Regions from separate parts of the Rhodoferax ferrireducens T118 genome, predicted to be linked through region 1. Evidence: predicted binding sites of a transcription regulator. Region 1 holds the regulator's gene; each other region holds the start of a gene.

Evidence for each region. Region 1 encodes sigma-54, which starts transcription at its own class of promoters, with help from an activator protein. Its sites were predicted from a motif close to TGGCANGNAANCTGCTTT; they were not measured.
Region 2: exaC (acetaldehyde dehydrogenase ExaC) is a predicted target of sigma-54. The motif match lies at 2,833-2,850, and genes of this name have one in related genera.
Region 3: RFER_RS19935 (PEP-CTERM sorting domain-containing protein) is a predicted target of sigma-54. The motif match lies at 2,561-2,578, and genes of this name have one in related genera.
Region 4: RFER_RS19775 (choice-of-anchor L family PEP-CTERM protein) is a predicted target of sigma-54. The motif match lies at 1,993-2,010, and genes of this name have one in related genera.

Annotation. Positions count from the first base shown of each region.
Region 1 is NC_007908.1:812,516-816,821, forward strand. Features, by position in the region: gene RFER_RS03865 (thiol:disulfide interchange protein DsbA/DsbL) at 1-316, shown strand, start outside; gene lptA (lipopolysaccharide transport periplasmic protein LptA) at 503-1,144, shown strand; gene lptB (LPS export ABC transporter ATP-binding protein) at 1,144-1,938, shown strand; gene RFER_RS03880 (RNA polymerase factor sigma-54) at 1,952-3,544, shown strand; gene RFER_RS03885 (THUMP domain-containing class I SAM-dependent RNA methyltransferase) at 3,541-4,306, shown strand, end outside.
Region 2 is NC_007908.1:3,162,962-3,167,267, forward strand. Features, by position in the region: gene RFER_RS14490 (sigma-54-dependent Fis family transcriptional regulator) at 1-1,027, opposite strand, end outside; gene yiaY (L-threonine dehydrogenase) at 1,391-2,599, shown strand; gene exaC (acetaldehyde dehydrogenase ExaC) at 2,909-4,306, shown strand, end outside.
Region 3 is NC_007908.1:4,386,784-4,391,089, forward strand. Features, by position in the region: gene RFER_RS19920 (DUF4124 domain-containing protein) at 1-238, opposite strand, end outside; gene pyrE (orotate phosphoribosyltransferase) at 241-963, opposite strand; gene RFER_RS19930 (exodeoxyribonuclease III) at 975-1,766, shown strand; gene RFER_RS19935 (PEP-CTERM sorting domain-containing protein) at 1,826-2,524, opposite strand; gene RFER_RS19940 (DEAD/DEAH box helicase) at 2,769-4,306, opposite strand, start outside.
Region 4 is NC_007908.1:4,345,770-4,350,075, forward strand. Features, by position in the region: gene RFER_RS19770 (EAL domain-containing protein) at 1-813, opposite strand, end outside; gene RFER_RS19775 (choice-of-anchor L family PEP-CTERM protein) at 998-1,939, opposite strand; gene glgP (alpha-glucan family phosphorylase) at 2,282-4,306, shown strand, end outside.

The DNA.
Region 1 (4,306 bases):
GCTCGATCAGCTGCACCGCAAAGTGTTTGCCGCCATCCACAGTGAAAAGCAAAGCCTGGCCACGGGCGAGGCGATTGTCGATTGGGTCGCCAAACAGGGTGTGGATAAAGCCAAGTTCCTGGAGAGTTTCAACTCGTTTTCAGTCTCGACCAAGACCAGCCGAGCCACCCAGCTGCAAAACGCCTACAAGGTCGAGGGTGTGCCTGCGCTGGGTGTGGGCGGGCGTTTCTACACCGATGGTTCGCTGGCCAAGAGCATGGAGCGTTCGCTGCAGGTGGTTGAGTTCCTGATCGCGCAAGTTCGCAGCGGCCGATAAATCAATCGTTTTGACCCAAAGGGCTGGCGCCCTGATCCAGGCGATCAGGGTGCCCGGTGCCTGTGCACGAGGCATGTGTGATCCTGCGTGCTTTGTTTTCCCTCTCTCAGTGTGCGGCGTGGGGCAAGAACGGCTTCTGATCGTTACAATGAAAAGACGAGAATTTAATGCAAGATTCATGCCTTTATGAAACTATCACTTTCCACTGTGCTTTTGCTGGCGGCCCTGGCGCCGGGTGCAAGCCTGGTTCGAGCTGAACAAGCCGACCGCAACAAGCCCATGAATGTGGAAGCCGATGCCTTGCGTTATGACGACGCCAAGAAAACCAGCGTGTTTACCGGCCGTGTCGTGTTGACCAAAGGCTCGATTCTGATCCGGGGCGCCCGCATTGAAGTGCGCCAGGACCCCGAAGGCAACCAGTATGGCCTGGTCACGGCCGAGCCCGGCAAACTCGCGTCTTTCCGTCAAAAGCGGGAAGGGCTGGATGAGTTTATTGAGGGCCAGGGCGAAAGCATCGAATACGACAGCCGTGCCGACACCGTGAAATTCAACAAGCAGGCGCAATTGCGCCGTTACCTGGGCGCGACGCTGAACGACGAGATGAGCGGCGGCGTGATTGTTTACAACAACAGCACCGACGTGTTCACCGTTGATGGCGGTGTGGCCCAAGGAGCGCCGAGCGCGACAGGCGGCCGCGTGCGTGCCATGCTGACGCCGAAACCCAATGCCGCCGCAGCGGCAGCGGCGGCAACGGCGCCCGCCAATGCAGCTTCAGCGCCAGCCGATGCGCTGCGCGCCACCACGACGCTGGGCGGGGATAAGAAGTGATGCCAGACAATCTTGTCCGCCCAGCCCAGTTGCGCAGCGATGGCGCCCAGTGCGAGAGTCGACTCGAAGTCAGCCACCTGCAGAAGTTCTACGGCAGTCGCCAGGTGGTCAAAGACGTGTCGCTGGTGGTCTGCAAGGGCGAGGTGGTCGGTTTGCTGGGGCCCAACGGCGCCGGCAAAACGACATCCTTCTACATGATTGTCGGCCTGGTGCATGCCAGCGCGGGTGACATCAAGATCGATGGTCAGTCGGTTGAGCGCATGCCGATTCACAAGCGTGCCCGGCTGGGCTTGAGCTACCTGCCGCAAGAGGCGTCCATTTTTCGCAAGCTCAACGCAGAAGACAATGTGCGGGCGGTTTTGGAGCTGCAGCATGACGAATCCGGCCAGCCGCTGAGCAAGGACGAAATTGAAAAACGACTGACCGCCTTGCTGCAGGACCTGCGCGTGGAGCACCTGCGGGAAACCCCGGCGCTGGCTCTGTCCGGTGGTGAACGCCGCCGGGTCGAGATTGCGCGCGCACTGGCCACGCAGCCGCGTTTCATTCTGCTCGACGAGCCGTTTGCCGGGATCGACCCGATTGCCGTGATCGAGATCCAGCGCATCATCAGCTTCCTGAAGAACCGCGGCATCGGGGTGCTGATCACCGACCACAACGTGCGCGAAACGCTGGGTATTTGCGACCACGCCTACATCATCAGCGATGGCAGCGTGCTGGCCCAGGGCACCCCGGCCGAGATCGTCAACGATGCTGAAGTGCGCCGGGTCTATCTCGGCGAGCACTTCAAGATGTAAACATGTTGACCCCATGAAACAAGGCCTTTCCCTTCGGGTTTCGCAGCATCTGGCGCTGACGCCACAGTTGCAGCAGTCGATCCGCTTGCTGCAACTCTCCACGCTGGAGCTCAGCGCGGAGGTGGACCAGATGCTCGATGACAACCCGTTTCTGGAGATGACGGCAGACGAGTCGCCGCGTGAGGAATTTGGTCTGGCGCAGGCTGACACACCGGTCCGGGGTGATGACCTCGACGCTGAACGTGCTACAAGTTCGGTAGCTGACTATCCAACAGAGACGAGGGCTACAGCCGAGAATGATTCAAATGATTCGCCGCTCTCGGCGGACGATGCGCAGAGTTGGGAGGGCGACGGCAGCGCCTCCTTGGCGCCCGATGACAGCGAGTGGGGCGGTGACGCCAAAGCCCGCAGCAACAACCTCAACGGCGATGACGACGCCGATGTGACCGAGCTGGCGCGCACCCAGGTGTCGCTGCAAAGCCACCTGCACGCGCAGGCGCTGGCCTTGCGCCTGAGTGCCGAGGATCGCGCCGCCTTGCAGTTCTTGATCGAGTCGCTTAATGACGATGGTTATCTGGAAGACACGCTGACCTCGCTCGCCGAGGGGCTCGCCGGCGGCGATGAGGCCCAGGTGGAGCAGCTGGTCCACCATTTCACGGTCGCCTTGGGGCTGCTGCAGAGCCTGGAGCCGGCGGGTGTGGGTGCGCGAGATCTGGCGGAATGCCTGAGTCTGCAACTGCGCGCCTTGCAGCAGCTGGAGCGGCTAGAGCCGGCCCGCGCCGCCACCGTGCAGGTGGCGCTGCGTATTTGTGCCCAACCCATGGAGTTGCTGGCCCGGCGTGACGTCAAGCGCCTGATGCTGCTGTGCGACGCGACGGATGCTGCCGTGCGCGAAGCCATTGCGCTGATCGCCCGTCTGGAGCCCAAGCCGGGGCGGCGCTTCGTGAATGTGGAGCGCAACATCGTGGTGCCCGATGTCCTGGTGATTCAAGTGGGCCAGGGTACGCAGGCCAAATTTCAGGTGCGCCTGAACACCGATGTGATGCCGCGCCTGCGCGTGCACGACATCTACGCCAATGCCATCAAACAGCACAAGGGCGGCGGCAACGATGCGTCCAGCTACGCCGCCCTGCAGCAGCGCCTGCAGGAGGCACGCTGGTTCATCAAGAACATCCAGCAGCGCTTTGACACCATCCTGCGCGTCAGCTCGGCCATCGTCGAGCGGCAAAAGAGTTTTTTCATGCATGGCGAACTCGCCATGCGCCCGCTGGTGCTGCGTGAGATTGCCGAAGAGCTCGGTCTGCACGAGTCCACCATCAGCCGCGTGACCACCGCCAAATACATGGCGACCCCGTTTGGCACCTTCGAGCTCAAGTATTTCTTTGGCTCCGGCCTGGGCACCGAGTCGGGTGGCAATGCGTCGAGCACGGCGGTGCGGGCCTTGATCAAACAATTTATCAGCGCCGAGAGCCCGGCCAAGCCGCTCAGTGACCACCAGTTGTCCGAGATGCTCAAAGAGCAGGGCATCGAATGCGCCCGCCGCACCGTGGCCAAATACCGCGAGGGGCTGCGCATCGCTCCCGCGAGCTTAAGGAAAGCCTTGTGAACCAACTGCAACTCTTCTTGCCCTGCGCCGCTGGCGTGGAAGACTACCTGGCCCCCGAGGTGCTGCGCATCACCGGCTTGCCGCCGGGCTGCGTGACCAAGCAGCGCGGCGGCGTGGCCGTGCGCACGTCCTTCGCGCACGCGATGCTGCTCAACCTCTACAGCCGGCTGGCGCAGCGTGTGCTGGTGCTGCTGTCGTTCACCGAGTACCGCAACGAACAGGATTTGTACCGCGCCGCCAGTGAGGTGGCCTGGGAGCGCTGGTTCACGCCGCGCGAAAGCATCAAGGTGGAAGTGACGGCGCAGCACAGCCCGCTGACCAGCCTCAACTTTGCCGCGCTCAAGATCAAGGACGCGGTGTGTGACCGTTTCCGCGTCACGGCGGGCGGCGTGCGCCCGGACGTCAACACCCAGTGGCCCGATGTGCGCATCTACACGCACCTGACCACCGACAGCTGCTCGCTCTACATCGACACCTCGGGCGAGCCCCTGTTCAAGCGCGGCTGGCGCGAAGACAAGGGCGACGCGCCCTTGAAAGAAACCCTGGCCGCCGCCATGCTGGCCGCCAGTGGCTGGGCCGATGGCGACGAGGATTTGCTGCCGCTGTACGACCCCTGCTGCGGCAGCGGCACGATTGTGATTGAAGCGGCCCAGATCGCCTGCAATATTGCCGCCGGCTCGCTGCGCCGTTTTGCCTTCGAGAAGTATTTGCCGTTCCAGCGCCCCGTCTGGGATGCTATAAAAAAAGAAGCTAAAGAGTCAG
Region 2 (4,306 bases), 2.4 Mb from region 1:
AGCGCACATCGCCGGTGTCGAGTTGCGTGAGCGCATCGTCAAGTTTCGGCATGACGAGCGCTGGCAAGGCAATCTGCAGCGCGCCCTGCGCGACCTGCACCAGCACATACAGTTCAGTGCCATCACACAGGCGAACCAGCCTGGGCTGATCGGGGCTGCGCAAGGGGCGCGAGAGCAAGTCGCTCAGGCGCACGTCCATCGCATGGGTCAATTGCACCGCACCCAAGGCGCGTGTTGCGAGTTTCAAAAAAGCCAGTCCATTGCGGTTGGCCCCAACGATCCAGCCGTCGTCCGACAGCGTCACAATGCCCTCGGCCACCGTGCCAATGCCCTCCCGCTGCGGATGCAGGTGCAGGCGCGTCTGGCACCGGCTGGCGTCGAGCATCAGGCTGTTTTCAATCATGCGCGCGGCCATGTTGACCAGCCCCAGCGTGTGCGGGTGATCGCTGCGCTGGTCGCCTGAAATATCCAGAATGCCCAGCAATTCACCGCGCGCCGACACGATGGGGGCGGCAGTGCAACTCAGGAAAGCATTGCGCTCAAAAAAATGTTCGGCGCCGTGGATTTCAACGCCCTCAAGCTCGGCCAGCGCAGTGCCAATGGCGTTGGTGCCGCGATGCTGCTCCAGCCACGACGCACCGCTGGTCAAGGCCACTCGCTGGGCCTTGTTCAAGAAATCAGGATGGCCCAAAGTGCGCATCAAAGTGCCGCGCTGGTCCGCCAAAATTACCATGCCTTCGCTGCCGCGCACCTGGTCAAACAAATAATCCATCACCGGGCGTGAATGCGCCAGCAGTTCATGGTTGCGCGTCAGTATCCGGCGCAAGTCGATGGCGTTGGCATGCTCGGAGTCCGCCACGCGGTCCAGGGGAGACAGACCCGCCGCCAGACTGCGCTGCCATGAACGCGCCAGGCGGGCATCAATGCCATCGGCCGGGCAGTCGCCATGCTCAATCAAACGCATGCGGGCTTGCCGCAAAACCGCGTCATGGAGTGTGGGTTGCACGTTGTCTCCTGCACAGCGCATGGTCTGTGATTTGTCGTTAGGGGTGAACCTGATGGTATCGGGCGAAGCAACTGCAAGCGATATGAAGGGGCTTACATAGTGTCCCCGCAAGTGTCGCAAGATTTGACACCTGTTCCATAGTACAACGATTGCATGGCCCCGGCATTTCGGCGGCCAGGGACAAAGTCATTTGAAATCAAAGCGCCAACAAGTCGTTACAGGACTGGCACGCAACTTGATCGTGATAGAGGCCCGCCAGGCAAGTTCATGCGTTGTTTTTGAGAACGGAGGCACGATCATCAACGCAGATCCCGGCGACGCAAAAAACCAAAGTCGCAAGGCGGACTTCGACAACCACCAAAACCATTTTCAGGAGATTTCAACATGTCCACAACTTTTTTCATTCCCGCCGTCAACATCATGGGTGCAGGCTGTTTGCAGGAAGCCATTCTGGCCATTCGCGGCTACGGCTTTCACAAGGCGCTGATCGTCACCGACACCGTCCTCAACAAGCTCGGAGTTGCCGGGCAAATCCAGTCGCTGCTGACCGCGCAGGAGATTGAGTCCGTGGTGTTTGATGGCGCCAAGCCCAACCCGACCGTTGGCAACGTGAAGGCGGGGCTGACCCAGTTGAAGGAGCACCAGTGCGACTTCGTTATTTCTTTGGGCGGCGGCTCACCGCACGATTGCGCCAAGGGCATTGCCCTGTGCGCATCCAATGGCGGCGAAATTTCCGACTATGAAGGTGTGGACCGCTCGGCCAAGCCGCAGCTGCCACTGGTGTCTATCAACACCACGGCGGGTACAGCCGCCGAAATGACCCGTTTTTGCATCATCACCGATGAAGTGCGGCACATCAAAATGGCCATTGTGGACCGCAACGTCACACCCCTCATGTCCGTCAACGACCCCAACCTGATGTTGGCCAAGCCCAAGGGTCTCACGGCTGCCACCGGTATGGACGCCCTCACCCACGCCGTGGAAGCCTATGTCTCCACCGCAGCCACCCCCATCACGGACGCCTGCGCGCTGAAGGCGGTCGAGCTCATCTCTCGCAACCTGCGCACCGCCGTGGCGCATGGCGACAACCTGCAGGCGCGCGAGCAAATGGCCTACGCCCAGTTCCTGGCCGGCATGGCCTTCAACAACGCCTCGCTGGGCTATGTCCACGCCATGTCGCACCAGCTCGGCGGTTTTTACGACCTCCCGCACGGTGTGTGCAATGCACTGCTGCTGCCGCATGTGCAAGCGTTTAATGCAGCCACGTCGGCCGAACGTCTGCGCGATGTCGCGCGCGCCATGGGTGTGTCAGTTGATGGCATGGATGCAGCCGCTGGCGCTCAGGCCTGCCTGAGCGCGATCCGCAAACTGTCGATGGACATCGGCATTCCCGCCAGCCTGAGCGAACTGGGCGTGAAAGAAAAAGACATTCCCCTGCTGACTGAAAACGCGCTCAAGGATGCCTGCGGCCTGACCAACCCGCGCAAAGCCAGCCAGGCCGAAATAGAAGCGATCTTCCGGGGCGCCATGCATGCCCCGGTTGCTGCTGGTCAGGCCCAGCACAAGGCTACTCGCGAAAGCGCGCCGGCCTGACTCTGAAGCGGGCTCGACACCGTCACGCGTGTCGGCCCACGGACGCGACTTCTCACTTGAAATCCCTGCTGACAAAGTCTGGCGGTATGAAACGGCTTGCATAGAGCTTGATCACCGCGCTTGTCACAGAATTTGACAGGTGTCGCACATCGCCACACCAGACGCCGACCCAGCAGGCACAGGCGTAGAAAAAGATTTGTTTGAAATCAACGGTTGGCATGCCGCACCCGCGCTGGCACGCAACTTGAATACTGACTAGGCCCGCAAGGGAAATTTCATTCAATTTATTGCAAAAATTCAGGAGACACCATGATCTACGCAGCCCCCGGTCAAGCCGGCGCAAAAATCGCTTACAAGGCCCACTACGACAACTTCATTGGCGGCAAATACGTGGCCCCACTCAAGGGTGAATACTTTGACGTGATCACCCCGATCAGCGGCAAGGTCTATACCCAGGCCGCCCGCTCGGGTGCCCAGGACATTGATCTGGCGCTGGACGCTGCCCACGCTGCTGCCGATGCCTGGGGCAAAACCTCGGTCACCGACCGCTCCAACATCCTGCTCAAAATTGCCGACCGCATCGATGCCAACCTGGAGCTGCTGGCCTACGCCGAAACGGTTGACAACGGCAAGCCGATTCGCGAAACACTGGCCGCCGACATTCCGCTGTCGTCCGACCACTTCCGCTACTTTGCCGGCTGCATCCGCGCGCAGGAAGGCGCGTTGAGCGACATCAATGAATCCACCGTGGCCTACCACTACCACGAACCGCTCGGCGTGGTCGGGCAAATCATCCCCTGGAACTTTCCGATTCTGATGGCTGCCTGGAAACTGGCACCGGCCCTGGCTGCCGGCAACTGCGTGGTACTCAAACCCGCGGAATCAACCCCGGTCAGCATTTTGATTTTGATGGAAGTCATTGGCGACTTGCTGCCTCCAGGCGTGCTCAACATCGTCAACGGCTATGGCCGTGAAGCCGGCATGCCGCTGGCCACCAGCAAGCGCATCGCCAAAATCGCATTCACGGGTTCCACCAACACTGGCCGCGTGATTGCCCAAGCCGCTGCCAGCAACCTGATCCCGGCCTCGCTGGAACTCGGTGGAAAATCCCCCAATGTGTTCTTTGCCGATGTGATGGACAAGGACGACGGTTTCCTCGACAAAGCCATCGAAGGCCTGGTGCTGTTTGCCTTTAACCAGGGCGAGGTCTGCACCTGCCCGTCGCGCGCGCTGATTCAGGAAAGCATTTACGACAAATTCATGGAACGCGTGCTGCCGCGCGTCAAGGCTATCAAACAAGGCAACCCGCTGGATTCCGACACCATGATCGGCGCCCAAGCCTCAAAAGTGCAACTGGACAAGATTTTGTCCTACCTTGACATCGGCAAACAGGAAGGTGCGCAAGTGCTGACCGGCGGTGCGCAAGCGAACTTGAGCGGCGACCTGGCCGGTGGCTATTACGTGCAGCCCACGCTGCTCAAGGGCCACAACAAAATGCGTGTGTTCCAGGAAGAAATCTTTGGCCCGGTGCTGGCTGTGACCACCTTCAAGGATGAAGCCGATGCGCTGGCGCTGGCCAATGACACGCTGTACGGTTTGGGCGCGGGCGTCTGGAGCCGCAACGGCAACGTCGCCTACCGCATGGGCCGCGCCATCAAGGCCGGTCGCGTCTGGACCAACTGCTACCACGACTACGCCGCCCACGCG
Region 3 (4,306 bases), 1.1 Mb from region 1:
GACTTACCTTGGCTTTGACCGTGCCGCTGGGGTTGAGCACTTTTTGTTCGCGATCACTGCAATCGGGAATGGGCCGGTCAGAGGTCAACGTCCGGCCCCGCGCGTCGACGCAGGTGTAGATGCCCTGCCCATTGCCGCCGCCCGTCTGCTGCGCCTGGGCAACAGTCATGCCTGACAGAACCATCAGCAACACACCCAGGAACGTTTGCCTCGCATCCAACCCGATCCATCTGAACATGTTTAGCTTTCTTCTACACCGTAGCGCTGCCGATAGGCCAGGACGCGCTGATGGTCGGCGGCCAGCCCGCCTGCGCTGTCCCTGGCAAGATACTGCATCAAATCCGCCAGATTGGCAATCGCACAAACCTGCAAGCCGAGCTGGGAACGCACGTACTGCACGGCGCTGTAGGGCACATCGACCACCGAGTCGCCACGGCGCTCGGTTGCCATTTCTTGCCGGTCCAGCGCAATCACGACAGCGTGGGCCGTGGCACCCGCGGCCTCGATGATGGCGATTGATTCGCGGGCGGCGGTGCCGGCGGACATCACGTCGTCCACAATCAGCACCCGTCCCTTGAGCGGGGCGCCGACCAGGGTGCCGCCCTCGCCGTGGTCCTTGACCTCCTTGCGGTTGTAGGCAAAAGGGACGTTGCGGCCCAGGCGGGCCAGCTCCACCGCCAGTGTCGCACCGAGTGGAATACCTTTGTAGGCGGGGCCAAAAATCATGTCGAATTCAATGCCGCTGGCCAGCAGGCGCTGCGCATAAAATTGCGCCAGTCGTCCTAATTTGGCACCATCATCAAACAAGCCGGCATTGAAGAAGTAGGGGCTCAGGCGACCGGCTTTGGTTTTGAATTCACCAAAACGCAAAACACCACAATCCAGCGCAAACTGCACAAACTCCTGGGCCAATGCGTCCGCCGCGGGGGCGGCGCCGGTTTTGGTTCCAACACTTATCGACATCGGGGAATTCCTTGTTTAAATTAACCAGCCTCAACCTCAACGGCATCCGCTCTGCTACCGCCAAAGGCCTGGAAGCCTGGCTCACCAAGACTCAGCCTGATTGTATTTGTGTACAGGAGGTCAAGGCCCAGGCCCTGGACGTGCAAGACCGATTTGAGCATCTGGCCGGCCTGCGCGGCCACTTTCATTTTGCCGAGAAAAAGGGGTACTCCGGTGTTGGCCTCTACAGCCGGCACGAACCCAGCGATGTGCGGGTCGGCTACGGTTCGTCCCAATTTGACGCCGAGGGCCGTTACGTGGAACTGCGTTTTGACACACCCTCGGCCAAGCGCTCCATCATCAGTTGCTACTTCCCCAGCGGCTCGTCCGGCGAGGAACGCCAGCAGGCCAAGTTTCGTTTTCTGGAAGAGTTCTATTTGCATTTGGCGCAGCTCAAGAACGGGCGCGAGTTCATTCTGTGCGGTGACGTGAACATCGCGCACCAGGAAATTGACCTGAAAAACTGGAAAGGCAACCGCAAAAACTCAGGTTTTTTACCCGAGGAGCGGGCCTGGATGACGAAGTTGTTGACCGAGGCCGGACTGGTGGATGTGTACCGGCAACTGCAACCCACCGCCACGGATGAAGCCTACACCTGGTGGAGCAACCGGGGTCAGGCCTATGCCAAGAACGTGGGCTGGCGGCTGGACTACCACCTGGCCACGCCAGCCATGGCGGCGCTGGCACGCTCGGAAACCATCTACAAAGCTGAAAAATTCTCGGATCACGCGCCGCTCACCATCGAGTATGACTGGACGCTTTGAGCCAGCGCCTTGTCAGAACCAGACTTCAGCGCCGATTCGGCGCTGGGGGAGCGACCAGCTCAGACGCCGGTGCCGCGACGGCGCCGGGACGTCAGCCCGGCCAGCGTCAGCGCCGCAGCGAAAAGGGCCAGCGAGCCCGGCTCGGGCACGGCCGCTGGCTGCACGATCTCTAGCTGCGTGGTCGCGGGCAACGCGCGCAACGTGACCGTTGCACTGAGATTCTGGTTCAGGTCGCTCGTGTCTGAAAAGGTAATCGGGTTGAGGCTGATGTCGAACAGACCCCCGGTGCCAAAGGCAATGTTCGTCAAGGCGGCCCAGGTCAGCGAGTAGTCGACACCCCCGTTGGCGGAGTCGTTGGCGCCGCCATTGATGGCTCCGGCAGTCGCGACGCCGGTGGTGGTGAGGGTCTGCGTCGAACCCAAGGGGCTGGCAAACGTCAACGAGGCAGTGACATCCAAAGCGTCCGTTTCCGCTGCCAGAATGCCGCCGTTACCATTGGACTCGCGAAAATCCAGGGTTCCCACCAGGAAAGTGGATTGATCGCCGACCGAGGCGAGCGAAAAGTTCTGTGTGCTGAACCCCGGGGTGAACAACACGTCAAGCAAGGTGCCAGTATTCTCATGGGCGTCAACCCCATAGCCTGCACCGGGTGTCAGGCTGGCCGCCGTCACATCAAACGCAACCGGCGCGGCCATGGCGCTGGCTGCGCAGGTCAGCAAAGCGCCCGCGATAAATTTGGAAGTCAGCGATTTGGTCATGATGGTCTCTCGGTGATGGGATTGATCCAACAGTCATAAGCAATATCTGCGCCAGACTTGCTAATTCCATTAATAACAACTAGTTACAGAATTTACACATAATTTCGCAAGGGCAACTGTAAAAAATTTCGACACTTCCTGGCTGGCGCCTGCCAACCTCACCTTGAGGGCCAACCATCTGTCTCCAGCGTTTTCACTGCAAAAAAGCAGCCCGCAGTCACCGTGAAATAGGCGCAAGTTGCTATCAAACCGATAGCGGCTTGAGCAACTCCGCCAGGTCACTCTCGGAAAACAGCGGCTGTTTGCGCCCGACTGCGCCGCTGTACATGCTCTCGGCCAGCGCCGCCTTGCGCTCTTGCAGGCCCAGGATGCGCTCTTCAATCGTGCCTTGCGCCACCAGCTTGACGACCCACACGCTTTGCGTCTGGCCGATGCGGTGGGCGCGGTCGGTCGCCTGGTTTTCGACTGCCGGGTTCCACCACGGGTCGTAGTGGATCACGGTGTCGGCTTGCGGCAGGTTCAGGCCGACACCACCGGCTTTCAGGCTGATCAGGAACAACGGCACGGCGCCGCTGGTGAACTGCTCGATCAACGCATCGCGCTTCTGGCTCTGGCCGGTGAGCTTGATCCATGGGATATTGCGCTTTTGAAGCTCCGCCTCGATCAATTTCAGCATGCTGGTGAACTGCGAAAACAGCAAGATGCGCCGGCCCTCGGCCAGCATCTCGGGCAGCATTTCCATCAGCCGCTCCAGCTTGGCCGAGTTGCTCACTTTTTTGGCAGCGGCCAGCGTCACCAGATGCGGGTCGCAGCAGACCTGGCGCAGCTTCAAGAGCGCATCCAGAATCGTGATCTGCGACTTGGCCATGCCTTTGGTGTCGAGCGCTTCGCGCACGCTCTTTTCCATGCCTAAGCGAATGGTTTCGTACAGGTCTGCTTGTTTGCCGGTCAGCTCGACGCGCATCGCGGTCTCGATCTTGGGCGGCAGCTCGCCCGCCACCAGCGCCTTGGTGCGCCGCAGCATGAAGGGCGTGACGCGCGAACGCAATTGTTCCAGCCGCTCCGGGTTGCCCAATTTTTCAATCGGCGTGCGAAACAGGTCCTGAAACTTCTTCTGGCTGCCCAGAAAGCCCGGCATCAGGAAGTGGAACAGGCTCCAGATTTCGCCCAGATGGTTTTCCATCGGCGTGCCCGACAGGCACAGGCGCTGGCGCGCGCGCATCTGGCTGGCCACCTGCGCGGCTTGGGTGCTGGCGTTTTTGATGTTTTGCGCTTCGTCCAGCACCACCAGGTGCCAGCGGGTCTTGAGCCAGCGCTCGCGGTCGCGCTCCAGCAGCGAATAAGGCGTGATGACGATGTCATGGTCGTGCAGGCTGTCGGCCAGCTCGTGCCGGTCTTTGCCATGCAGCACCAGGCTGCGCAAGTTGGGGCAAAAGCGCGCGGCCTCGCGCTGCCAATTGCCCATCAGGCTGACCGGCGCCACGATCAGCGCCGGGTATTTCAGGCGGCCCGCGTCTTTTTCAACCTGGATGTGGACCAGGGTTTGCAGCGTTTTGCCCAGCCCCATGTCGTCGGCCAGGATGCCGCCCAGACTGTATTGACGCAAGAACTGCAGCCAGTTCAGGCCCTGCTGCTGGTACGGGCGCAGGCTGGCCTGCACGCTGGTCGGCACCGGCACCGTAGGTAATTCGGTCTGGCCGCTGAGTTGCTTGACCAACTTGCGCAGTGCCTGTGCGCCGTCCCAGACCGCGCCTTCCCCCAGCGAAGCGGTGGTGCGCATGG
Region 4 (4,306 bases), 1.2 Mb from region 1:
ACTCCACCACAAATAGGCGGGCACAGAAAATTGCGGCGGCGCCTCGATCCAGCGCTTGAGCACCGTGAAGTATTCGGAGTCGGCTTGCGACTGCCATTGCCCCAGATGCCGATCGATGGCGACCAACAAATCCGCATTGCGCCCCTTGGCGGTGGCGTAAAAAAGTTGGGCTGGCTGAAACAGGATCGGTGTCGCGTCCAGTTGGTAGCTGGCGGCACGTCGATCGCCAAAAAAGCGGTTGGTCGCCGCCGCATCGACCTGGTGCGCGGCTGTCAGTTTAAAAGCCTCCTCCAGCGATTGGACGGGCACCAATTCAGCTTGCACAGCAAAACTGCTCAGCAGGTTCTGCAGATACGCCTGCTGCACCGACCCCGCCAGCACCGCCACCCGCTTGCCCTTGAGGTCCAGCATGGAGCTGATCGGGACGCCGCTGTGTTTGTAAAGCTGCGACCAGCTCAAGAGCGAGGGAATCTTGTGAACGTCAAAAATCTGCAAGCGCTGCTCGCTCAAAGCCAGGTCGGGCATCAGGTCGATATTGCCCGCCTGCAAGGCGTCCAGGCAGGCCGCCCATTCACAGGGCACCGGCTTGAGTGTCCAACCCTCCAGCCGGGCCATCGCCACCAGCAGGTCGCCCAGGATGCCGCTGGGCTGGCCATCGGCGCCCATGAATATCTTGGGCTCGTTCTGGTAGACGCCCACGCGCACCTCGCGCGCCAGCGTTGGCGCAGTCAGCAGGGCCAGCGCGCAAAGCGCCAGCAAGGTACGCGGCACACGCAGGCGCCAGGCGGCGGGCAACAAATTGAACAAATACAAGGGACGCAGCGTATTTCAAGGAGACTTGGATGTCGCCATTGTGACTCAAGCCAAGTCACCGGTTTGCGCTAATCAAGATCATTCAACACCGCAACAGCGCTGTCCCGCACGCCTGCGCCCGGTCATCCATGTCCCAGTGCCTCCATGATGGGCAGCTGGGATTGTGAAAGACTTGCCGCCGACTTCAGACCTTCTTGCTGCGGCGCACGGCGCCGACGGCGGCCAGTGCCACGCCAAGCAGCGCCAGCGAACCTGGCTCGGGCACCGTGTTGCCATCGTCGCCGATGCCACCACCACCCGTTGCGGTGCCGGACTTCAGCGAGCTGACGAACACACCGCTGTCAAAGATGCTGTCGCTGGTGTCAGCGATGCCGATGGTGAGTGTATGGCTGCCGTCGGCATTGCCGGCACCCAGAATACCGGTCACATTGAACACCTGGGTCAGGCCGTTGTACTCGATATCGTACAGGCCACCGCCCACCGGATTGAGGATGAAGTTGGTCGGGTTGCCCGGGGTGTTGGAGATCAGTTCGCCCGTGCTGAACTTCGCAAAATTCACGCCATCAACAAAGAAACCGAAGATGTCGGTGACGCTCTGGGTCGGAAACTCGTCGGTGCCAAACATGAACAGCGCCGACACCGACGTCTGACCCGCGGCGACATTGAAGTTGAAGCTCAGCACATTGGCGTCCAAAGTCGTCGACGTCCCGCCTGCACTGGCACTCAAGGCGCCCAGCGGGACATACGCGCCGCTGCCCGATTGGCCGGTGAAATTGTTCAAGGTGTTGGTCAGTGGAATGTTGGCGTTGCCCGAGGTCAGGAAGATACCGTCCGCCATGGTCAAGGTCGGCGTGGAGCCAGACGAAGGAGCCAGATTCAAGCCGCTGTAGGTGCCAGACTGTTGGAAGTTCGCCGTGTTGGTGCCCTGATAACTTGGCGTGCCTGCAACGACGCTGACGCCGCTCGCCGGCGCCAGCAGGGCGTTGATCAAGGTGGATTCAATACCGGCGCTGGAATTGATGGTGGAGATCACCACAGCGGCTGACGCGCTGCTCGCTGCCAGACCCAGTGCCAGCAATGCCGCCGTGGCGAGTACGGCCTTGGGGCCATTAAAAGAGCTACGCATGATTAATACTCCTCAATTATTTGAAGTGAACAAAACTAGCATCACAATTCATAAGAGCAGTTTTCGTGCCCGACGGCCGTCAATCCAATAAGTCTTTAAAAAACAATTGCTTGCAAATTTGACAGCGGGCCGGGGTGATCACGGTGTCAAGATTTCCGACACCTGGAGGGCGAGGCAAGAGCCGGATACCCTGTGCGATTTGCAGCCGCGCGCTCACTGAGCCAGCTGCCTGCAACTGGCTCAGTGAACTTGCAAAAAAACCGCTCACACTCGCATAATTCTGCTTCGTTGGTCAGGTAGGTGTTGACGCTTGAAACCGGTTGGTTTTGACAAGGACTGATCATGTTCGCAGGTGACCAAGACATTGAGCATGCGGTCATGGAGCTGGCAAGCTTCCTGCCCGAACCGCTGCGCCCGCTCGCCCGCGTGGCCTACAACTACCGCTGGTCCTGGACGACCGACGGTGCGGCCATGTTCGAGGCGATTGACCCCGAGCGCTGGGTCCGTTGTGGGCGCAACCCGCGGCGCTTGCTGTCCGAGACGCCACCGTCCATGTTGGCGCGCGCTTGCGCCGATGCGGGCTTTGTCGGCTGGGTCAGCCGGATTGCGGCGGAGCTGGCTCTGGACGCCGCCCGGCCTTGCTGTGAGGGCGCCATCAGAGCGGCGCACCCGGTCGCGTTTTGCTGTTCCGAGTTTGCCGTGCATGGCTCCCTGCCCATCTATTCGGGCGGACTCGGCGTGCTGGCGGGCGACATCTTGAAGGAAGCCTCCGACCTCGCCTTGCCCATGGTCGGCATCGGCCTGATGTACCGCACCGGCTATTTTCACCAGCGCATCGATGTGACCGGTTACCAACATGAGTACTGGCTCGATGCCGACCCCGAGCGACTGCCCTGCGTCAAAGTCACGGCTGCCGATGGCCGGCCGGTCACGGTGGTCGTGCCGATTGATGAGGAAAGTGTGACGGCGCAGGTCTGGCGCGTTGACGTCGGGCGGGTGCCGCTCTACCTGCTCGATACCGATCTGCCGGTCAACAGCCAGCGCGGGCGCTGGATCACGTCAAGGCTGTATGAAGGCAACCGCGCGATTCGGCTGGCGCAGTACGCGGTGCTCGGCGTCGGTGGGGTGCGGGCCGTGCGCGCGCTGGGCATTGAGCCCGCCGTCTACCACCTCAACGAAGGCCACCCCGCGCTCGGCGTCTTTGAATTGCTGGCCCGGGCGCAAGCGCTGACTCCCGGGGCTAGCGCACGTGAGGCCGCCTGGCAGCAGGTGCGCGAACAGGTCGTCTTTACCACCCACACCCCGGTCCCGGCGGGCAACGAGACCTACCAGCGCACCGAAGTCTTGACCATGCTGGGGCGCATTGCCGATCTGGTGGGTGAGCGCGAACACTTCCTGGCGCTGGGTCGCATCGACCCGGCCAACCCGAACCAGCCCATGGGCATGAACGCGCTGGCGTTGCGGGCCAGTCGTCACGCCAATGCGGTGAGCCAGCGGCACGGCCAGGTGGCGCGCGCCATGTGGCAGCCGCTGTTTCCGGGCCGTGCCGTGCAGGAGGTGCCCATCACCCACATCACCAACGGCGTGCATGTGCCCAGCTGGCTGCGCGGCCCCATGCGCGCCTTGCTGGACCGCTACCTGGGCGAAGACTGGCTGCGCCGCGCCGACCAGAGCGCCACCTGGGCGCCGGTGCAGGACATCCCCGGCGCCGAGCTGTGGGCGGCGCGCTGCGCGGCGCGTGCCCAGCTGGTTGACATGATCGCGCGGCGGGCCACCAGCGACCGGCTGCGCCGCGGCGAGCCGCTCGATTACGCCGAGGCCATCGGCAGCGGCTTCGACCCGATGCGCCTGACCATCGGCTTTGCCCGGCGGCTCGCCACCTACAAGCGCCTGCACCTGGTGGCGCTGTTGCCGCAGCGCGCGCTGGCGCTGATCGGCGGCACGCAGCCGGTGCAATTTGTGTTTGCAGGCAAAGCCCATCCCGACGATCTCGCCGCCAAGGACGTGGTGCGCCAGGTGTTTGCCCTCAAGAACGCACCCAGCGTGGCCGGTCGCGCCGCCTTTCTGGAGGACTACGACCTGACGCTGGCGGCCCAGTTGGTGGCGGGCTGCGATGTGTGGGTCAATCTGCCCCGGCCGCCGAACGAAGCCAGCGGCACCAGCGGCATGAAATCCTGCCTGGGCGGCGGCCTGCAACTCTCGGTGCTGGACGGCTGGTGGGCCGAGGCCTTTGACGGCAGCAACGGCTGGGCCATCAATGGCGACGTGATTGATGACACCCAGGCGCAGGATCAACGCGACGCCCATGCCCTGTTTGACCTGCTGGAGCAGGAGGTGGTGCCGATGTTCCATGAACGCGATGCCCAA